DNA from 4 places in the Alteromonas macleodii ATCC 27126 genome. Region 2 is predicted to be linked to each of the others. Evidence: predicted binding sites of a transcription regulator. Region 2 holds the regulator's gene; each other region holds the start of a gene.

The links. Region 2 encodes FliA, which starts transcription of late flagellar genes. Its sites were predicted from a motif close to CTAAAGNTNNNNNNNNNNNNGCCGATA; they were not measured.
Region 1: a site for FliA is predicted at 3,191-3,217, ahead of pomA (flagellar motor protein PomA). Genes of this name have one in related genera too.
Region 3: a site for FliA is predicted at 2,297-2,323, ahead of MASE_RS15745 (DUF5610 domain-containing protein). Genes of this name have one in related genera too.
Region 4: a site for FliA is predicted at 1,321-1,347, ahead of MASE_RS03130 (HAMP domain-containing methyl-accepting chemotaxis protein). Genes of this name have one in related genera too.

Annotation. Positions count from the first base shown of each region.
Region 1 covers NC_018632.1:2,884,659-2,890,018, forward strand. Annotated here, with positions in the region: gene MASE_RS12335 (DUF1365 domain-containing protein) at 1-104, shown strand, start outside; gene MASE_RS12340 (SAM-dependent methyltransferase) at 107-1,363, shown strand; gene MASE_RS12345 (flagellar motor protein MotB) at 1,450-2,379, opposite strand; gene pomA (flagellar motor protein PomA) at 2,379-3,140, opposite strand; gene xseB (exodeoxyribonuclease VII small subunit) at 3,553-3,795, shown strand; gene MASE_RS12360 (farnesyl diphosphate synthase) at 3,825-4,715, shown strand; partial or broken gene dxs (1-deoxy-D-xylulose-5-phosphate synthase) at 4,748-5,360, shown strand, end outside.
Region 2 covers NC_018632.1:1,152,264-1,157,623, reverse strand. Annotated here, with positions in the region: partial or broken gene MASE_RS04910 (chemotaxis protein CheA) at 1-1,866, opposite strand, end outside; gene MASE_RS04905 (protein phosphatase CheZ) at 1,879-2,634, opposite strand; gene cheY (chemotaxis response regulator CheY) at 2,669-3,052, opposite strand; gene MASE_RS04895 (RNA polymerase sigma factor FliA) at 3,089-3,820, opposite strand; gene MASE_RS04890 (MinD/ParA family protein) at 3,817-4,683, opposite strand; gene flhF (flagellar biosynthesis protein FlhF) at 4,689-5,360, opposite strand, start outside.
Region 3 covers NC_018632.1:3,689,702-3,695,061, forward strand. Annotated here, with positions in the region: rRNA gene MASE_RS15735 (16S ribosomal RNA) at 1-47, opposite strand, end outside; gene MASE_RS15740 (RNA recognition motif domain-containing protein) at 410-874, shown strand; gene MASE_RS15745 (DUF5610 domain-containing protein) at 954-2,267, opposite strand; gene trmA (tRNA (uridine(54)-C5)-methyltransferase TrmA) at 2,444-3,541, shown strand; gene fabR (HTH-type transcriptional repressor FabR) at 3,652-4,248, opposite strand; gene MASE_RS15760 (acyl-CoA desaturase) at 4,590-5,360, shown strand, end outside.
Region 4 covers NC_018632.1:723,798-729,157, reverse strand. Annotated here, with positions in the region: gene apaG (Co2+/Mg2+ efflux protein ApaG) at 1-373, shown strand, start outside; gene MASE_RS03135 (symmetrical bis(5'-nucleosyl)-tetraphosphatase) at 381-1,208, shown strand; gene MASE_RS03130 (HAMP domain-containing methyl-accepting chemotaxis protein) at 1,491-3,515, shown strand; gene MASE_RS03125 (SOUL family heme-binding protein) at 3,743-4,324, shown strand; gene lysC (lysine-sensitive aspartokinase 3) at 4,389-5,360, opposite strand, start outside.

The DNA.
Region 1 (5,360 bases), 1.7 Mb from region 2:
GTATGACAATAAAAACTGTGGCTGGAATTTATTGGCACGCGCTTAAACTATTGCTTAAACGAACGCCACTGTATACACACCCAGAAAAAAGTCAGGAACAATAACAATGTCTTTTGGTGAATCTGTACTACTGACCACCTCAGAGGTCTCCTTTGTAGATAAAGCGTGTAGAACTCTATTCCTACAATGCTTAAAACAACTGCCTTTTGGCAGTTTAACCATTCAAGAAAACGGCGATGTCGTTGCGCGTTTCGGCACAGACGAAAGCGATTTGCGTGCAACGGTAAATATCAAGGATGTACAAGCCTATCGACGCTTATTGCTTGGCGGAAGTGTGGGCGCCGGAGAAGCATTCATGGATGGGTTATGGGACAGTGACGACGTAACAGCCGTGGTAAGAGTGTTTGCTAGGAATTTATCTACCCTTGACGAATGGGAGAATAAATTTAAATGGGTGACTATGCCCATCAACAAGATTCAACACTTTGCACGTCGAAATACAAAGGACCAAGCCAAGAAAAATATCGAGGCGCATTACGATCTGGGTAATAAGCTTTATACCCGCTTCCTTGACCCAACAATGATGTATTCGTCAGCCATATACCCAGATCCGAATGCAACTCTCAATGATGCACAAAATTACAAGCTCAAAGCCATTTGCGACAAGTTACAGCTTAGCGAAACCGATCATCTTCTAGAGATTGGCACGGGCTGGGGCGGGCTAGCCGTCTATGCTGCTAAGCATTATGGTTGCCGCGTAACGACCACTACCATTTCAGAAGAGCAGCATGCATGGGCAAAAGAATGGATTGCCCGAGAAGAACTTGAAAGCAAAATCACTTTGCTGAAAAAGGATTATCGCCTACTTGAAGGCAAGTACGATAAGCTCGTGTCTATCGAGATGATTGAAGCTGTAGGCAAACAATTTTTAGGAAATTTCTTTGAGAAATGCTCGTCACTTTTAAAAGACGATGGCCTAATGCTGCTTCAGTCAATAACCATTGATGACAGACGTTACGACAGCTATTCAAATAGTGTCGACTTTATTCAGAAATATATCTTTCCGGGTGGATTTTTACCTTCTCAGCACCAGCTTAACGCTCACCTGAAAAAGTACACTAATATGATGATTCGTGACTTACACGACATCGGGATTGACTATGCGAAAACATTGAACCATTGGTATGAAGCATTTATTTCTGCAAAAGATGAGCTTTTAAACGACGGTTATGACGAGCGTTTTATGCGAATGTGGACCTACTACCTGAAATATTGTGAAGGTGGTTTTTTAGAAAGAACAATCAGTACCGTTCAGCTTGTGATTTCAAAGCCTCATTACAGACTTGATTTGGCTCGTGTTTAACAACGCTAATTATCGATAGTAGTGACAAAAAAAGCGGCGCCCTTTGGCGCCGCTTTCTTGTTTGAAGCTGACACTAGGTCAAAGCACTACTCATCTACAACTGATATAGGCTTAGACAGCATTGGCTTACCCTGATTAATATTAATTTCAACGCGACGATTTTGCGCTCGGTCTGAAGGTGAAGTGGCATTTTCTACAATTGGATCGGTATCTGCCTTACCCACTACCGACATACGACTTTCGTCAAACCCTGGCGCGGTCCGCATGGCTTCAGCGACCGCGACAGCGCGCTGCGCTGACAAGTCCCAATTAGAACGATAGAGTTCATTAGCAATATGCTGACCGTCACTGTGCCCTGAAATTTCGATTTCTCCAGGCACATCCGCCAACAGCGTACCGATTTTTCTCAACACCGGTTGGAATTGGGGCTGCAAAAAGGCTGAGCCCGCCGAGAAGGAACCGTTCTCACGAATTCGAATGGTTAACTGCTGACCCAACGATTCCATTTCCACCGAACCATCTAGAATTTGTTTTTCTAATTGCTGCGCTACTTTTTTCATCAGTTCAGCCATTTGCGACTGATCGGTGCTTTGCTCAGCCGATGAAGACGACTCAGTAGCCGTTTGTTGAGATTGTCCGCCACGCTGCTCGCCGCGCTGCTTCTGCCTTCCGCCGGCAGAGTCTTCGTTACCAGCCTGAAATTCCAGCATTTGTTGGGTCATTTCGTTGGTTTGCTGCTGAATGGACTCAATAGGCGTAGGGTCAGGCTTGCCAGGTCGAAACTCCATTGCAATAACACTGGTACCCTTTGGAATATCTTTTACTTCAATTTTATTTTGCACACCAAAAGCAAACTTCATAGAGCCCGCAATTTGTTTAAACTTCAGTACGTCCATTTCCGAAAACGAAAGTAGCAGTACAAAGAAGCACATAAGCAACGACATCAGGTCTGCGAAGGTTCCCATCCAGGCTGGAAGCCCCTCGGGGGGACATTTTGGGCATTCTTCTTCGGCCATTACTCTTCCTCTGCGCTTCCGCGTTTACTCGCCGCAAGGTAGTTCTTTAATACCCCTTCGATAACACGTGGGTTCTGGCCGTCGGCAATACCCACAATACCGTCAAGAACAAGACTCTGGTTTAACTTCTCTTCACCGGCTCTTACCGCCAGTTTAAAGGCAATTGGCAAACACACGACGTTGGCAAAAAAGGCACCATAAAGCGTGGTTAATAGCGCTACCGCCATGGCAGGGCCGATAGCTTTAGGGTCATCCATGTTTGAAAGCATGGCAACCAGACCGATCAAAGTACCAATCATACCCATCGCAGGTGCTACGTCGCCCATTCCTTTAAATATAGAAGCGCCGAACTCATGCCTTTCCGTTGTCATAGAAATATCTTTAGCTAACGTTTCTCTCACCACTTCAATGTCGTGACCGTCAACCAGCATGTCCACACCCTTTTGCATGAACTCATTTGAAATTTCCGCTTCTTCTAATGCCAGAAACCCGCCTTTACGTGCAGCATCTGCCATTTCAACAATCTTCTCGATTAGCTCTTCAGGCGTTTCAATTTTGAACATGAACGCTTTGCCAGCAACTTTACCCGCACTGAAGAATTGACCCAACGTAAACTGAGATAGGACAACAAATAGTGTTCCCCCGAATACAATAAGTATTGATTGCACGTCGATGAACATGCCCAAGCTGCCGCCCAGAATCATAGCCATAACTATGAAACCAATGGCGCCCAACATACCTATGACGGTTGCTAAATCCACTCACTCTTCCCCATTTATGCGCAGTCAGTGCTGTTAGTGTACAAATACCCTATCGGCAAAAGATAGAAATACTAAAACGACATTATTGAAAAATATCACATTTATTTGTTTATTATGAAGTACGTTCTATGTAAAAGCGCTGCTTTGTCTGTTTTTATAAACTAAAAATATCTAGCGCTTTTTCAGCGCCTTACTTTTTCCTTCACAGTAAATAACACGGTTACTTCTGAAAGGTTAGTGAACCCTGCATCGAATATAGCACAATTTGCTTGTATGTTGCCTTTTGAACTGGATGAAAAAAAAGCTATGTTACTGTGATATAGGCGATATACGGACAAACCATTTGACCCTTGTGCAACCCTCGGTTAATGTGCGCGGTATACGTATTTTGGCCACTATATTGAGTGTTTTTATGACGACAGAAAAAGCATCAGCGTCTTTTGAAGAAACTTTATCAGAACTAGAAGCTATCGTTAACGAAATGGAAAGCGGTGATCTGCCTCTTAATAAAGCACTAGAAAAATTTGAGCGCGGTATAGCACTTTCCCGCCAAGGCCAACAATCTCTTGAAAACGCCGAGCAAAAAGTAAAGATACTGCTCAGTGAACAAGGCGAAGAAACGCTCCACCCTCTTCCTGAAAGTGAACAGCCATAAATCGTTCATTTTTAACTAACAGGCAATCTATGAATTTTTCTGCTTTGCATCAGCAAGTTAAACAGCAAACTGATGCATCTCTTCTTACATTAATTGACGAATTACCCGATTACGCGCCGCGCTTGAAAGACGCAATGCGTCACGCCTTACTTGCTGGCGGTAAACGGATGCGGCCACTACTTGTTCAAGTAGTAGGTAACACCCTAGACGTGCCCAAAAAAGACCAAATGGCTATTAGTATGGCCATTGAATGTGTGCACGCCTACTCGTTAGTCCACGACGATTTACCAGCCATGGACGACGACGACTTGCGCCGCGGTATGCCAACCTGCCATATTGCCTTTGATGAGGCTACCGCTATTTTAGCTGGCGATGCGCTGCAGGCACTTGCATTTACAGTGTTAGCTGATGCTCCATTAAGCACGTATGCTGAAACAAAGCGTAGCCAGTTACTGTCTGTACTTGCGAAAAGTGCGGGTTACATAGGTATGTGCGGTGGGCAAGCTATCGATTTAGCCAGCACCGGCAAAACCATCTCGCTAGAAGAACTAAAACAGCTGCATAGATTGAAAACCGGTGCATTGTTAAAAGCCTGCGTAGAAATGGTCGCCATTGTTAGTGAAGGCTTACTGCCTCAAACTAAAATTGACTTAATGGCTTATGCCGCGGATATTGGGCTAGCTTTCCAAGTTCAAGACGATATTTTAGATGTGGAAGGCAGTAGCGAAAAATTAGGTAAACCCGCGGGGTCAGACGAAGCGTTAGGGAAAAATACCTTTCCAGCCAAACTTGGTATTACAGGCGCTAAACAAGAATTAGAAATGCTTCACGATAATGCACTTCAAGCATTGGCGCGTTTACCCTACAATACTGACAGTTTAATTGCGTTTAGCGAGCTTTTGGTAAAACGCGACCATTAGCCACGCGCCATGTTGAAAAAGATAATAAGTACATGAGTTTAGATCTCCAACATTACCCAACGCTTGCGCTTGCGCAAACACCCGATAAATTGAGGCAGTTGCCCCAAGACAAATTACGCGAGCTCGCCGATGAGTTGCGTGAGTACTTACTTAACAGCGTAAGCCAAACCAGTGGGCACTTTGCATCTGGTTTAGGCACAGTGGAACTGACCGTCGCTTTGCACTATGTGTACGACACCCCCTTCGATCGACTGCTGTGGGATGTAGGTCACCAAGCTTATCCGCACAAAATCCTTACAGGCCGTGCAGAGCGCATGAGCACCATTCGCCAAAAGAATGGTCTGCACCCTTTCCCATGGCCGCCTGAGAGCGACTACGACACCTTTGCAGTTGGTCATTCGTCTACATCGATTAGTGCAGGGCTGGGCATGGCTGTGGCTGCCGAAAAAGAAGGCAAAAACAGAAAGGTTGTAGCGGTAATTGGCGACGGTGCTATGACCGCTGGTATGGCGTTTGAAGCCCTTAATCACGCTGGTGATATCAAGAAAGACATGGTAGTTGTACTTAACGACAACGAAATGTCTATTTCTGAAAACGTAGGTGCGTTGAACAGTCACTTAGCTCGCTTGCTCACAGGCAACTTTT
Region 2 (5,360 bases):
ATGGTAACGCAAAGGTTTGTTTTCCTACAACAATCATTAGCGTCGGAAGAATGGCTAGCGTTAGCGGAACTTTGATATCCAGTCGCGTGCCTTTTCCTAGCTGTGAATCTATGTTCACGGTGCCGTTAAGTTGGTTAATTTTAGTCTTAACCACGTCCATGCCCACACCGCGACCAGAAATATCACTAATTTCTGTTTTGGTTGAGAACCCTGGCGCGAATATCAAGTTAAACGCTTCAACATCCGACATCCGTGCAGCTGCGTCTGCGTCTAGTACACCGCGACTAATAGCAATTTCTTTAAGCTTTTCAGGATCCATTCCTTTACCATCATCTTCGATGGTTAGAAGAATATGATCGCCTTCTTGAGATGCCGATAGCTGAACCGTACCCATGCGCGGTTTACCCGCTGCAGCACGGTCATCAGGCATTTCAATACCATGGTCGACGGAGTTTCTCACCAAATGCACAAGTGGATCGGCCAGTGCTTCAACCAGGTTTTTGTCTAAATCAGTTTCCTCACCCACAAGCTCAAGGGTTATTTCCTTCTTCAAGCTTCTAGCGAGGTCTCGAACAACGCGAGGGAAACGACCAAACACCTTCTTGATAGGTTGCATGCGGGTTTTCATTACCGCACCTTGCAAGTCGCCCGTTACCACATCTAAGTTGGCAATGGCTTTGGACATGCTTTCGTCGTTACTGTTGATACCCAAGCTTATTAGCCTGTTTCTCACTAGTACGAGTTCACCCACCATGTTCATAATTTGGTCAAGGCGCTTGGTATCTACACGTACTGTAGTCTCAGCTGGAGGCGCAGCTGGTCCGCCTTCTTCTCATCTTTTCTAGGCGCTACTTTTGGTGCAGCAGGCGCGCTTGCTTTAGCTGGCGCTGCGGCGCTAGGAGCAGGCGTCGCTTTTGGCGCAGCTGGCGCTGCTTGTTTCGCTTTTTGAACCGCTTCTGTTGCTGCCTTATCTACAGGAGGCTCTGGCGCCTTTGAAACGGCTCCCTGCTTGGTAGGCCCTTGCCCTGAACCATGCAGTTGGTCAAGCAGTGCTTCAAATTCGTCATCGGTGATTTCTTCATCACCAGCTGCACTCGGCGTAACTGGTGCTGGAGCTGGTGTATTTGCCTTTGGCGCAGCTTCTTCACCACCAAACTTGCCTTTGCCATGTAAATCATCGAGCAGCGCTTCAAATTCTTCGTCGGTGATATCGTCGTTATCACTAGCGGCAGCAGGTGCAGCAGCCTTTGCAGGTTCGCTTTTAGCCGCTGAGGACTGTCCTGGTGCCCCAGAGCCATGAAGCTCATCAAGCAGCGCTTCAAACTCATCTTCAGTGATTTCGTCAATACCGCCGCTATCACCAGAACTTGGTGCCTGTGCAGTAGGCTCTTCAACAACTAATTCTGGCTCTTCAATCGCGGGCTCAGGTTCTGACGCCGGCGCGCTTTGTTCACCAAAAATATTCTCATCTGGAGATTCCGGGCGACTTAGTTTGTGTAACAAGTCTACTAGGTGTGCATCTGCTGGCTCTAATGGATCCCGAGCTTTCACTCGTTCAAACATTTCAACCACAACATCTGTGGCTTGCAGAATAATATCCATCAGTTCAGGGGTTAGTGTTCGTTGACCGTTACGCATTACGTCAAAGACGTTTTCTGCACCGTGACAAATTTCTACTAACTCGGTAAGAGACAGGAACCCTGCTCCCCCTTTAACTGTGTGATAACCACGGAAAATTGCATTCAGCAAATCCGCATCTTCAGGATTGTTCTCAAGATCAACGAGCTGTTCTTGTAATTGTTCAAGTATCTCTCCAGCCTCAACTAGAAAGTCCTGTAATATATCCTCGTCAACATCAAACGACATGCGCCCGCTCCCCTAAAAACCTAAGCTAGACAGAAGATCATCTACATCATCTTGGCCTGACACGACGTCGTCGCGCTTATCGGCATCAATGATAGGGCCTTCTGCCTCTACACCATCAACCTTATCGGCCTTAACGCTAGATGGTTTAGTTTGTTCTGCACCGTCGCGTTCACCAAACATGGTAAGCATGTTAACTAAGCTGTCTTCCACTTCTTTAACCAAGTCGATAACGCGGCGAATAACCTGACCAGTTAAGTCTTGATAACCTTGAGCCATCAATACTTCTGTAAGTAACTGTGTAAGTTTAGCTGACTGTGCCGAACCTTCTTCCAACAATTCGTCTAAGTCTGCGCATAAAGCCTTGAATTCACCCAACTCTATTTGGCGATTCATCAGCTTCTTCCACTCAGGCATAACCTTTTCGATGCGCGCCGACAGCATTTCAGCTATAGGCATGCTCGCTTCAACTGCATCCATAGTAGTATTAGCAGCTTTTTCAGTTTCTTCAATTACGTAGGTTAGGCGGGATTGTGCATCGGGAATATCATCGGTCGCGAGATTTTTAATGCGGTCGTCTATTTGGAAATTATTCAGCGCGTCATGGAGCTGACGCGTCAGTTTCCCTACTTCGGCAAATAACTCAACGTTTTCTTTCATTGAGGCCGCTTCTAATAGGGCATTGGCTGAAGCGTTGTCACCCTCTTCAAGGTAGGTGACAAGCTGTTTTGCTTCTTCCAACGAAATTGGAACGTTTACATTCGTTGACATCCAGTAAACCTCATTTCTCTGGTGAGCGTCTGGATCAACCTAAACGTTCGAATATTTTATCTAATTTTTCTTTAAGTGTTGCTGCAGTGAACGGCTTAACAACGTAGCCATTAACACCTGCTTGCGCAGCGGCAACAATTTGCTCTTTCTTCGCTTCAGCAGTAACCATAAGTACTGGTAGGTGCTTGAGCTTGTCATCGGCTCTAATCGCGCGAAGCAAGTCAATACCCTGCATTCCAGGCATGTTCCAATCGGTAACTACGAAATCGAAATCACCTTGCTGCAACATAGGCAATGCAGTACTTCCGTCATCCGCTTCCTGGATGTTGGAAAAACCCAAATCTTTAAGTAGGTTTTTGATGATACGTCTCATGGTAGAAAAATCATCGACCACGAGAATTTTCATGCTTTTGTCCAAAATAGCCTCCAGTGAGGGGTTAATTGTTATTAATTTCTATTCTTCGTCAGCTTGCCACGACTTCATTCGTGATTTGAGTTTTAACATGGCCTGACTGTGAATTTGACTGACTCTCGATTCACTTACATCAAGAACCTCACCAATTTCTCTTAGGTTCAGCTCTTCATCATAATACAGCGAAAGTACAATCGCTTCTCTTTCAGGTAATGTCGTAATTGCATGGGCAAGCGCTTTTTGGAAAGCGCCTTGCATTAAATCTTCCAGTGGTGCGTCGCTACCTCGATTTTGCTCTGTCGAAATAACATCTTCTGACACACCTAAATCTTCAATACCTACCAGCTTTCCGGCATTTACTTCATTAAGCATTTGGTGATAGTCCTGCAAGCTTACATTAAGCTTATCAGCAATATCAGAATCTCTAGCATCGCGACCTGTTTCGCTTTCTACTTGCGAAATTGCTTCAGTGATCGCTCGGCCATTTCGGTGAACTGAACGCGGTGTCCAATCCCCTTTGCGAATTTCATCTAGCATAGCACCGCGAATGCGAATACCGGCAAACGTTTCAAAGCTGGCTCCTTTTGAACCATCAAAGTTTCGCGCGGCTTCTAATAATCCAATCATGCCTGATTGAATTAAATCGTCTACAAGAACACTAGCCGGCAATCGCGCTATCAAGTGATGCGCTATACGCTTAACCAATGGCGCATGTCTTTCGACTAACTGCGCTTTATCGGTTTGTTGTTGATAAGCGGCTGCCTTGCTGTTCAACGCTGACTTCCTACGGCTTTTTCTGCAACTAATTGTTCAATGAAAAACTCTAAATGGCCACCTGGCTGCGCTGGAATAGGCCATGTTAAGGCTTTACTCGCCAACTGTGTTATTGCAACGGCTGCCGGTGAACCTGGGTAAGCATCGACAATGGCTGTTTGTTTACGCACTGCTTTACGAATGTTCTCGTCAAACGGTACTGTCGCCACTAATTCTAGTGCAACATCTAAAAAACGCCCTGTCACTTTGCTTAATTTACTAAATAGCTCTTGGCCTTCTCGCACGTCGCGCACCATATTAGCCACAACTTTGAAGCGGAAAACACCGTGCTCTCTATTCAGAATTTTTATCAATGCATACGCATCTGTCAATGAAGTAGGCTCGTCACACACAACGACCATGATGTCTTGTGAGGCTTTTGAAAAGCTCAACACCATGTCTGAAATACCTGCCGCTGTATCAACGATTAGCACGTCAATTTGCGAGCGCAGCTCACTAAAGGCACGAATTAGGCCAGCGTGTTGCGTTGGCGACAATTCTGCCATCGACTGCGTGCCTGATGTGGCAGGGGCGATCTTTATTCCGTGCGGACCGGTCACTAATACTTCATCAAGTGTACATTCGCCGGAAAGCACGTGGGATAAGTTTTTCTCAACACGCAAACCTAACATAACGTCTACGTTAGCAAGACCGAGGTCCGCATCGAGAACCATTACACGTTTACCTTGCTTCGCCATGGCGATAGCGGTGTTCAATGTAATGTTTGTTTTACCTACGCCACCTTTGCCACCGGTGACGGCGATTACTTTGATTAACCGTGATTGCTTCATTTTTCTTAAGCTACTCGCTTGGTCGTCAATCATACTGCTTATGCTGTTTTAATTGCGTTGTTACCACTAGTATGATTCAAACCGTACTTTTTATAAAGCTTTGCAGCAGCGGAAACCAAAGATTTCGCTTCTGCAATCTTAATGTCTTCAGGTACTTTTTGACCATCGGTGACATAACTAACCGGTAATTGGTATTCAACCGCTGCACTAAGCACCTCTCCTAAAGAGTAGCACTCATCTAACTTTGTGAAAATACAGCCACTTAGTTCAATATCATCATACGCTTGAATGATTCTCTGCAAAGCAGGATATTGCGTATTTGCTTGCGCTACCAAATATTTTTTAACATTTGGCATTTGTCCGTTATCAAACTGCTTAATTTGTTTAATTAATCGACTGTCTCTTTGACTAAATCCAGCCGTATCAATCAATACTAGTCGCTTATGACGAAGTTGGAATAATAAATCCGCAAGTTCTTCACTAGTCTGCGCTTTTCTCACCGTGCAGCCAATAATCTTTCCGTATGTCGCTAGCTGCTCATAGGCGGCAATTCTATACGTATCGATGGTAATCATCGCAACCGACTCTGCACCGTATTTTTGCGCATAGCGGGCAGCAAGTTTCGCAACGGTAGTTGTTTTACCGGTACCTGTTGGTCCTACTAATGCAACAGCACCTTGTGCGCTAAGTATATCGTTTCCTGTCACATT
Region 3 (5,360 bases), 2.1 Mb from region 2:
GCCTGCCGCCAGCGTTCAATCTGAGCCATGATCAAACTCTTAGTGACTCACCCTGTTCGAGTGAGGTGCGCATTTTACATCGTTTATTTTCGATGTCAACCATGTTTTTAAACTTTTTATTTGTTTGAAAACTTGGTTTCGCACTTGTTGCTAAGTTGGCTTTGTTTTTCTCGAAGCCCCCTCAGAACGTGGAGCGCATTATAGATACCTCTTGTGAAAGATCAACACTTAAATTGGATTTTTTTGCTTTTTAAGCCACTTTTGGTGTCAACCGCTCATTTCTGCATCATTTCTAGCGACTCAATCCATCTTTAGACTAGTTTTTTCACATTTTATTGTTCAATTTGTTACAAATGAGTAAACTATATACAGCCTCCAACACCATAATAAACAATAGAAAGGTAGGTATATGAAAGTAGGCTTTATTCAATGCGCTGTTATTAGCGCTATTTTTGCAATTGCAGGTTACTTGTTATTTTCTTCTGCTAGTTTAAACGTCCATGTTCCACTGACCGTCTCAGCAGCTCTGCTGATCAGCGGTATCGTTACTCCTTGGCTAGCGTCTCTTATTCAAAGTCCATCTTCCTCAGATGCCAGAGCACATTCTAATGACGGATCAGTAGAAACTTTATATGTGGGTAATTTGCCTTATAGAGCAAACGAGAACGCAGTAAAGGAATACTTCAGTAGCTTTATTGAAGTACAGTCGGTTCGCTTAATGAAGGATCGTAAAACTGGAAAAAGAAAAGGATACGGTTTTATCGAAGTTGTAACTGACGACTTAAACAGCGTTATCGATAAAACTAACGACTCAATCTTCCAGGAGCGAACCCTAAAAGTTCGCCCTGCAAAGGACAAAGTCGAACACGCATAATTTTGTGAGTACGGTTTATAGGCTATAAAAAAGCCCGGTTAGCTTTCGCTACCGGGCTTTTATATTAGCAAATAGTTAGTTATTCACTTGTCTCAGCAGATTGAGGAAGTCCATTAAGTAACGTTTGATTAAAAGCGTGAAACCTATTTATAGCAGATACAAGGTCTGGCACCTGCACGTCTTTCATCTCATTAATCAACCCACCTATTAAGGTATTATAGTCTTCGTTACTTTCTAACGTACTTTCGGCATTAGCAAAAGTATCCATCATCTTTTCTAGATATTGCGCTATAGGGCTAACCACATTTCCAAACTTCGAATTATCGCTTTTGTCTTCATTGTAATGTTGGATGTTCTCATACGTCTTTAGCACTTCGGTCTGTGTGGTTCTATTTAACTGTAACGCGTAGCCAACTAACTCTTTATCGTCAAAGCCTAAACTTAACGCTTCTTCAAATGCTTTGTCGATGTCACCACTGTAAAAGGTGTCGGCGAGATCCTGAACTTGACCAACTAAATCAGCTATCGACTCTAACTCATCTTCATCAAGCTCGCCTTTTAATGAAAAGCTAATACCGCTTCGCTCATAGTATTGGTACGAAGTTTGTTGTTGGTATGACGCTGAAAAATTGTTTTCACCTTGCTCGCCACTACCGCCTGATTGCTCCTGAGATGCTTGTGCTTGGAAATTAAGTTGTTGAGATGCTTGGAACGAGCGAAGACTCTCAAAACTAAAACTCACTTCGTCGCCATCTTTAGTTCGAATCAGTAAGCTTCCGCTTTTCTCATCCGATGCAGCTACCGCGTTTAAGGACGAAAGCGTTACAGCGTTCGGCTGCTGGCGACCAAATATGTCAGTTTCCAGATCGTTTATTCCTGTATCGATGAGATCGCGGCTTTTTGTCATCCCTTGCTCAATCTCTTCATTCATAAAACCAGCGAGGTCTTTTTCAGCCATAGCGAATCCACGGCTTACGCCTTCTCTCGCTTGGCTAAATAAGCCATTAAGCTTTTCTTCGCTGGCACCACCGTTTGCCGCACCTCTAATGACGCCACCTACGAACTTAAGTACGTTTCTGGCAACTTTTTCAAAGTCGAACAAACTGTTCGACTTATCTTCAATGCTTTTCTCTTTGGCTTCTTGTGGCTTTTGGCCATCTATAACTAACGCTTGGTTAAGGCTGCTACTCACCACACGTAAGCCGATGCTAGTTTGGCTACTGGAAACAGATACTGATGCCGCTTGTTGTTTAGAAAACTCAGCCGCTTGCTGCAATCCGTCTTGCTGTAACTGCTTTTTCAACATTTCGTTCGGGTGAACTGATGCCTTTTGATCTGCTTTTTGATCGACCTTCTGGTCGCCCATAAAAGCCTTAATTTGACCCACGTTCATAATTTGATCCTCACTATCCTCAATCTTATTATCGGCAAAGAATCAGTATTGTTTAATTTTAATACAGCTTTTTTTACTGGGTCGTTCCTAATAATAATGCAGAAGTAGATAGCGCTTGTTGCAGTTATTTTATAAGGGACTACAATTCGCGACCTCAACATTGAATGGAGAATTTTATGACCGCGACCGAACAACAACGCTATCAAGCTCAGTTGGACGAAAAAGTAGAACGTCTTACTGCGTTACTTTCTCCGTTCAATGCGCCTGACTTAACCGTATTTCCATCGCAACCAACGCACTACCGTATGCGCGCCGAATTTAGAGTATGGCATGAGGGCGATGATTTGTTTCACATCATGTTCAACCAGGAAACAAAAGAAAAGTATCGCGTAGATAGCTTTCCTCCTGCTTGTAAAGCAATAAACGATGCTATGGCGCTGTTGTTAAAAGAAGTAAGACCAAATGAAGCGCTAAGAAAGAAGCTTTTTCAAATCGATTATCTTTCTGCACTATCTGGCGAGCTTGTCATCAGCCTTTTATACCATCGTCAACTAGATGAGAAGTGGCAAGAGGCTGCAAAAGAATTAAAGGCGAAACTCGAGGCTCACTTTCCGAAAGTAAACATCATCGGCCGTGCGAGAAAACAAAAGCTTATTATCGACAACGATTTTGTTATTGAGCGCTTACCCGTTAATGGCAAAGAATTCATATTTAAGCATATCGAAAATAGCTTCACTCAGCCCAATGCCGAAGTGAACTGCAGCATGATTGAATGGGCACTAGATTGCGTAAAGCCGCTCTCTGGCGATTTACTGGAGATGTATTGCGGTGCAGGTAACTTCTCACTGCCGCTAGCGCTTCACTTCGATAATGTTGTGGGGACCGAAATAGCCAAGCCCTCTGTACAAGCTGCGCAGTTTAATATTGAACAAAATCAGCTTAATAATGTGAAGATCGTAAGACTCGCCGCTGAAGAATTCACTCAGGCTATGAAAGGTGAACGTACGTTTAGTCGCTTAGAAGGCATTGATCTAAGTGCATATAATTTCACAACTGTATTGGTCGATCCACCAAGAGCTGGGTTGGATGAAGACTCGCTTAGAATGATTCAGGATTACGATAATATCGTGTATATCTCGTGTAACCCTGAAACGTTGGCGCAAAACCTTGAGCTTTTAAGTGAAACTCACGACGTTGCTCAATCGGCATTATTCGATCAATTCCCGTTTACTCATCACATTGAGGCTGGCGTTTTACTTACACGCAAAAGTTAGTTTTGGTACAAATTGACAAGGCCTTTGGAGTCACAAAGGCCTATGAAGACGTATTAAAATAAGGTGGCTTTGATTAGAGCAAACGATGTGGACTTAAACCACTAATTCAATTATACGCTTTTTTGCGTTGCACCTAGTTGAACGAAGCGAAGCTGCGCTTTCACTCTCTCACCGATTTCTCGGCGAAGTTTATCGTCTGCTTCTAATGCCTCTGCCCCAGCACTGAATACGAGCCTTACCATAGCATCAGCTTGAAGCTGCGCGCATGCGTATTCTACGCCCTGCTGTTCAATAATGTAGTCGGTCAACTCGTCGATGAAGTGTTGAATCTCTCTAAATACTGCCAACCGATAAGCCGACGACGTACCAGTATGCTCGCGTAGTAATAAACGAAATACGTTTGTATTTGCCGCAATAAATTCCATGAAGGTTTCAACAGAAGTATGTATTACGCCACCTCCAGAGGCTATACGCCGCCTTGCCTGACGCATAAGCTGCCGCAATGCTAAACCGGCTTCATCCACCAGCGTTAAACCCAATTCGTCCATATCTTTGAAGTGTCGATAAAAAGACGTAGGTGCTATACCTGCCTCTCGGGCAACTTCACGCAAGCTGATTGCCGATAAGCTGCGGTTTTCATCGAGCAAAGAAAACGCAGCATGAATGATATTTTGGCGGGTTTTTAATTTCTGTTCTTGTCGACTCACATTCGCACCATAGGTTGATTAGCTCTAAACGGCTTGATGATTTTTAGCGCTTAGGGTTGAAGCCCTTACGTCATCTGTATAGCCATTAACGCAATCAAACTTCGTACATCAAAGACTAGCATGTGTAGTTTATCGCAACACACACCAGTGGGGAAAGAGAAACAGAATCATCTCTTTTATAAACAAGCATTAAGCAGAAAAAGCCACAATTAACGAGCGCTTCAGCGTAGCTTTACTATAATTAAACTTTACACATGTAAGCAGAACTAATCTGGGTTTTGCTTGCCTGAAGCCTCGTAAAACGATAAATTAGCGAACAGTTGTAAGCCAAGTTGTATAAAATGAAAAAACCTCCTCTTATCCTTACTAATGTGCTGGTATTTATTATATCTGGCGCAATTGCGTTTATTGGTGTGCCGCTATGGGTGGCGTATCAAGGCATCGATTGGGCAGAAATCGGTGCGGCTATATTCCTATTTTACTTTACCGGTATGTCTATAACTGCCGGCTACCACCGATTATGGTCGCATAAAACTTACGACGCCAATGTGGTTGTTCGTGTGATCCTTGCGATTGGTGGCGCTATGGCGCTGCAAAATAGTATTTTGCACTGGTCGTCAGATCATCGCGTTCATCATCGTCATGTTGATGATAACGACAAAGACCCCTACTCTGCGAAGAAAGGGCTTTGGTTTGCGCATATCGGCTGGATGTTGCGTGAGTATCAGGCCAAACGTTACGATGACTACAGTAACTGTAAAGATCTTCAAAAAGATAAAGTGGTGATGTGGCAGCATAACTACTATTTGCCCATCGTGCTGGCGGCCAACTTTGGTATCACAGGTCTTCTGGGCTATTTAAATGGTGACGTATTAGGCATGATCTTGGTAGCCGGTGTACTTCGCCTGGTGCTAGTGCATCACGTAACCTTCTTTATCAATTCTCTTGCTCATTTTTGGGGTAGCCAGCCTTACACCGATAAGAACACAGCACGAGATAACGGTATTCTTGCGTTTTTTACCTTTGGTGAAGGTTATCACAATTACCATCACATCTTTGAGTACGACTATCGTAATGGCATTCGCTGGTATCAGTTTGATCCTACAAAATGG
Region 4 (5,360 bases), 430 kb from region 2:
GGATGTACTTGATATTAAGGTGCGGGTGAAAACCCGTCACCTTCCCGACCACCTTCCGTCAGATTCAAAGCAATTTGCCTTCGCGTACCACATTACGATTGAGAACAATAGCGACCATACGGTGCAATTACTCAGTCGCTACTGGAAAATTACCGATGCAAATGGCAAGACATCAGAAGTTGAAGGTGATGGGGTTGTAGGCAAGCAACCTATCATGAAAGCGGGCGAGCATTTTGACTATACCAGTGGCGCTGTCATTGACACACCGGTTGGGAATATGGAAGGCTACTATGTAATGGAATTAGAGAGCGGCGAGCGTTTTCGCGTTCCTATCGACGTTTTCCGATTAGCCATTCCAAGTATTCTTCATTAAGGTTTCTATGTCGCAAGGTAACACGTACGTCATTGGTGATATACAAGGCTGTTACGATGGTCTTCGTCGCGCGTTAGATAAAGTAAAATTCGACGAAGAAAACGATACGCTACTCGCAGTAGGTGATTTAGTTGCTCGAGGAGAAGATTCTTTGAGCACATTGCGCTTTTTAAAGTCTCTAGGCAGCCAGTTTAGCAGTGTTTTAGGAAACCACGACCTTCACTTACTTACCGTTGTAAACGGCATCCGCAAAGCAAAAAAATCCGACAAATTAGAGCCTCTACTTAATGCTTCAGACTTGGCCGAACTTATTGACTGGTTGCGTCAGTTCCCGTTGGCAATGAAGTTAGATGAGCAATCAGTAATGGTGCATGCTGGACTCTATCCTAAATGGTCTATCGATGAGTGCGTTTCACTTAGTGACGAAGTTAGTAACATCCTAAAATCCGACAATTACGCTGCTTTTCTTTCAGAAATGTATGGTAATAAACCCAACAACTGGTCAGATAAACTTAAGGGTGATGAGCGACTGCGTTTTATTGTGAATGCGTGTACGCGCATGCGTTTTGTTCATACAGATGGCACACTCGATTTTGATAACAAATCTCATCCCAGCGCAGTATCCCACAGCACTAGTAGCACGTTAAAACCATGGTTTGAAGTAGAGAATAAAAAGCTCGCTGACGATCAACGAGTGATATTTGGGCATTGGGCAGCTCTGTCGGGCCAAACGAACAGTCATCAATTTATCGGCTTAGATACAGGCTATGTTTGGGGGCAAAGCATGACTTTGCTAAACCTGAACTCCGCTTCGCTCGTGAGTGTTTCTGCCTAAAACCAGAGTATACTGGCTCCGCAATTATCCAATTCGCACATATTTACGTGTATAATTTTACGCATCAACTGGTATTACCAGTTAAACTTTCTACACTTAAGTGCTAAATAAAATAAACATTAAGTTATTGTAGCCGATACACTTACTTACGATAGTAACGATAATGTCTCATTATCTACTCAGTAATTAAGCAAACTAGCTTCTTTAATCGCTATATTTTGTTTGCTGAGACGGGTAATATCGTTAGGGATAAAAATAAAAAACACTCATCCAGGAGTTCCGATGAAAATAACGGTAGCCACACGCGTAATCGGGGGATTTGTAGCGATTAGCGCACTTCTGATCGTCATTAGTGTTGTTTCACTTTATAACCTCAACTCAATAGGCTCAGCAACGGAAGAAGTAAATGACGTTGCATTACCCACAGTAGCAGGCAGCAATGCACTTAAAGCCAGCTTTCTCAATATGGGCCGACTTACCTTCGAGAGCTACATCGAAGAAGATCTAAATGGCTTAAAAGACAAACGAGCGTCTTTTAACTCTGCCAAAGACACCTTTGAGAGTGAATATAAGAAACTGGCGCAGGCCGTTAATAACGAGCCTGAACTAAAGAGCACGCTAAATACTGTACGTGAGTCATATGAAGCATATATCACCAATGTTGAAGCGATGTACAAAAATCACCAAATGTACCTTGATATACGCAACACAATTCAAGACAGACTGGGTGACGCTGAAGACAACGCAGACGATGCATCTACCTACCTTCTAGACTTCTCAGACTTAGATGCTGTTCAGCGCGACCCTAACCTACGACGTGCGGCAGAAATCGGCAGCCAACTTGAGACGTCGCTGCTTTCTTTGCTAACGGTTTCATACGAGTACATTAAAACAGAGACACTGGTTCGTTCACAGACGCTAGGCAACGAAGTTGATTTGGTTGTCGAGAAAGTGGTCACGCAATTAAGCGACATGATGCAAACTGCGGGCGGCCGCGATGATTCTGGTACTCTTGATGATATTAACGACTTGGTTAACAACGCAATCAATGCGATTAAAGCTAACGATGGCGTGGTTCAGCTTCATGTTGATCGTCTAGAGCGCAGAAATGATGCTGAAAAAGCGCTTAACGCTTCAGACTCAAATATCGCGCAAGCGGTTGTCGCTCTAGAAAACCTGCTCAATCTTGCAGACAAGAAAGCGTCACATGTAGAAAGTCAGGTTAACGGCGCCATTGCGACGGGCAACACGTTCGTTATTGTGGTTGTTATTATCTCGATTGCAGTAGCAGCATTTATTGGCTACGTGACCGTACGCGCAATCACACGTCCGCTTTATCGTGTAAATGAACTTCTGACGGTGGCTTCATCGGGTGACCTTACTCACCGTCTAGACGATTCGGCGCAAGACGAATTTGGTCTTTTAGCCCGAAACTGCAATACGCTAATTGGAAACCTGAAGGAGCTCATTACAGCCATTAACGTTCGTGCTGAACAGCTGGCAGCCGCCTCAGAACAAACGTCTGCAGTGACGGCGCAAACGACGCATTCAATTCAGGATCAGAAATCACAAATTGGCCAAGTAGCAACAGCAACCACAGAAATGCACTCTACGTCGCAACTGGTTGTGCAAAACGCTGAAGATACACTAAGTCAAATTCGCCATGCGGATGCTGAGGCTGAGAACGTGCGCCAAATCTCACTAGAGAATAAGAACACCATTGAGATCTTATCTCGTGACGTTCAAGAAGCGGCAGACGTTATCAATAAGCTTCATCAAGACAGCGCAAGCATTGGTGGCATCTTAGACGTTATCCGTGGTGTTGCAGATCAAACCAACCTGCTCGCCTTGAATGCTGCTATTGAGGCAGCGCGTGCTGGTGAACAAGGTCGAGGCTTTGCGGTTGTTGCTGATGAAGTAAGAACCCTCGCCAGCCGAACTCAAGAATCGACACAAGAAATCAACGCAATGATTGAAGTGCTTCAAGCGGGTGCTGAAAAAGCGGTATCGGTGATGAATCAAGGTAAAGAGCAAACTGCGGCGTGTGTGGCACAAACTGAAAAGGCTACACAGGCATTGGATATCATCTCTGACGCCGTTCACAAAGCCCATGACGTGAGCTCTCAAATTGAGCAGTCTGCCCGTGAACAGAATACGGTATCACAAGAGATCAGCGAAAAGCTTGAAACTATTGTGGGTATCGCTGAAGAGACGACAGCTGGAGCACAGCAAACGTCTGAGTCTAGCCATGAAGTGGCTCGACTTGCTGAAGAGTTACAACAGTCTATCAGACAGTTTAAAGTGTAACGCTTTTTACGAACCTGTTTTAAAAAGGGGCTTTTAGCCCCTTTTTTGTGTCTAACAATTAATCTGGCACACTTTAGGAATGCATAGATAGTTACTTAAGAACAGTTTAACTGAGCATTAATCGGCTTTAATTCGTATAAGGACTATTCGTAACAAACCACTAAAAAAGAATGATATTTTCCCGTTTTCGCTTGCCTCTTTTCATTACTACTTTATTGGTGTCAACAATGATCCAGGCTGAGCCATTATATTACAAAGATACAGAAACCCTTCCCTATTCCATTATCGAGACCCTTGATGAAGATATTGAAGTGAGGCATTACAATGAAGCGTTAGGCGTAATGTCTAGTGGGAATGAAGATAACGGAGCATTTCAACTACTCTTTAATTATATCTCTGGTGAGAATACATCCAGTAGCAATGTGTCAATGACGTCCCCCGTAGAAGTTGGAAAGCGCTCTCAAGAAATTGCAATGACCTCTCCTGTCGAAGTCTCATCTTCAGAAACAATGATGTTTTTCTTGCCCAGCAAATATGACATTAAAAGCGCTCCTGTGCCTACGCACAAAGATGTATCGCTGGTTACTGTACCAGCGAGAACGGTAGCCGCTATTCGTTATTCAGGTTTCAACAAGGACAGCGATAAGAAGCAGTATACGAATAAACTGCTTAAAGCCCTTAGGGACAATAATATTGAGCTTGATGGTGAACCTAGCTATATGGGCTACGACTCGCCTTTCACCCTACCGTGGAATAAACGTCACGAAATCATTGTACCGGTCGACATTTTGAAATCATCTACAAACTGATGTGAAATAAAAACGGCCGCCTTTAAGGCGACCGTTTTTTGGGGTCATTCAGCACAGTAGGTGCTTATTCAAATAACGCCGTGTGAAGCTTGCGAACCACGTCGTCACTGTCGGTCTCGTTAACCAAGAACGATAGGTTGTGCGGGTTGGCGCCAAAGCAAATCATACGCAGGTTGAAATCTGAAACCGCAGCTAAAATCTTGCTAGAAACACCAACAGCGGTTTGCATGTTGTTACCTACAACCGTGACAAGGTCGTAACCTTTTTCTACTTTCACATCACAGATAGTTTCAAGTTCGGCAATGGTTTCTTTGTTTAGTCGCTGAGCCACAGAGTTTGCAGGGTTATCAAGGGTAAAAGATACCGAGATTTCTGACGTGGTAACCAAATCAACACTTAGCTTGTGCTTAGCGATGATGGCAAATACCTGCTGTAGGAAGCCTTGCGCATACATCATCTTCGGTGTTTTCACTGTCACCATTACCTGCTCTTTACGGCGAGTAATAGCGCGATACGGTGGTTCGTGCTCACAATCACGCACAATCCATGTACCGCCCTTTTCTGGCTCCTTACTAGAGCCTACAAACACCTTTATGTCCTTGCGAAGCGCAGGCTCCATAGTGGCAGGATGTAGTACCTTGGCACCAAAAGTGGCCATTTCCGCCGCTTCTTCAAAGCTGAGTTCAGGTAACGGATGAGCGGCTGGCGTAATGCGCGGATCAGTTGTGTACACCCCTGTTACATCAGTCCAAATCTCACACGATTCGGCATCAAGCGCTTCAGCAAGTAGCGCCGCCGTAAAATCTGAACCACCACGACCTAGCGTTGTAGTACGGCCTTCCTCATCGGCTCCAACAAAGCCTTGAGTAACCACTATCGCGTCTTTAATTTCAGGTGCCAGCAATTGTTTAGACAGCTTTTCGATTTCTTCGATTTGCGGCGCACCTTCTCCAAACTCACTGTCCGTACGTAACACCTTACGTACGTCAAAGTTCATGGTTTTTACGCCCTGCTCTGCAAGCACTGAAGAGAACAT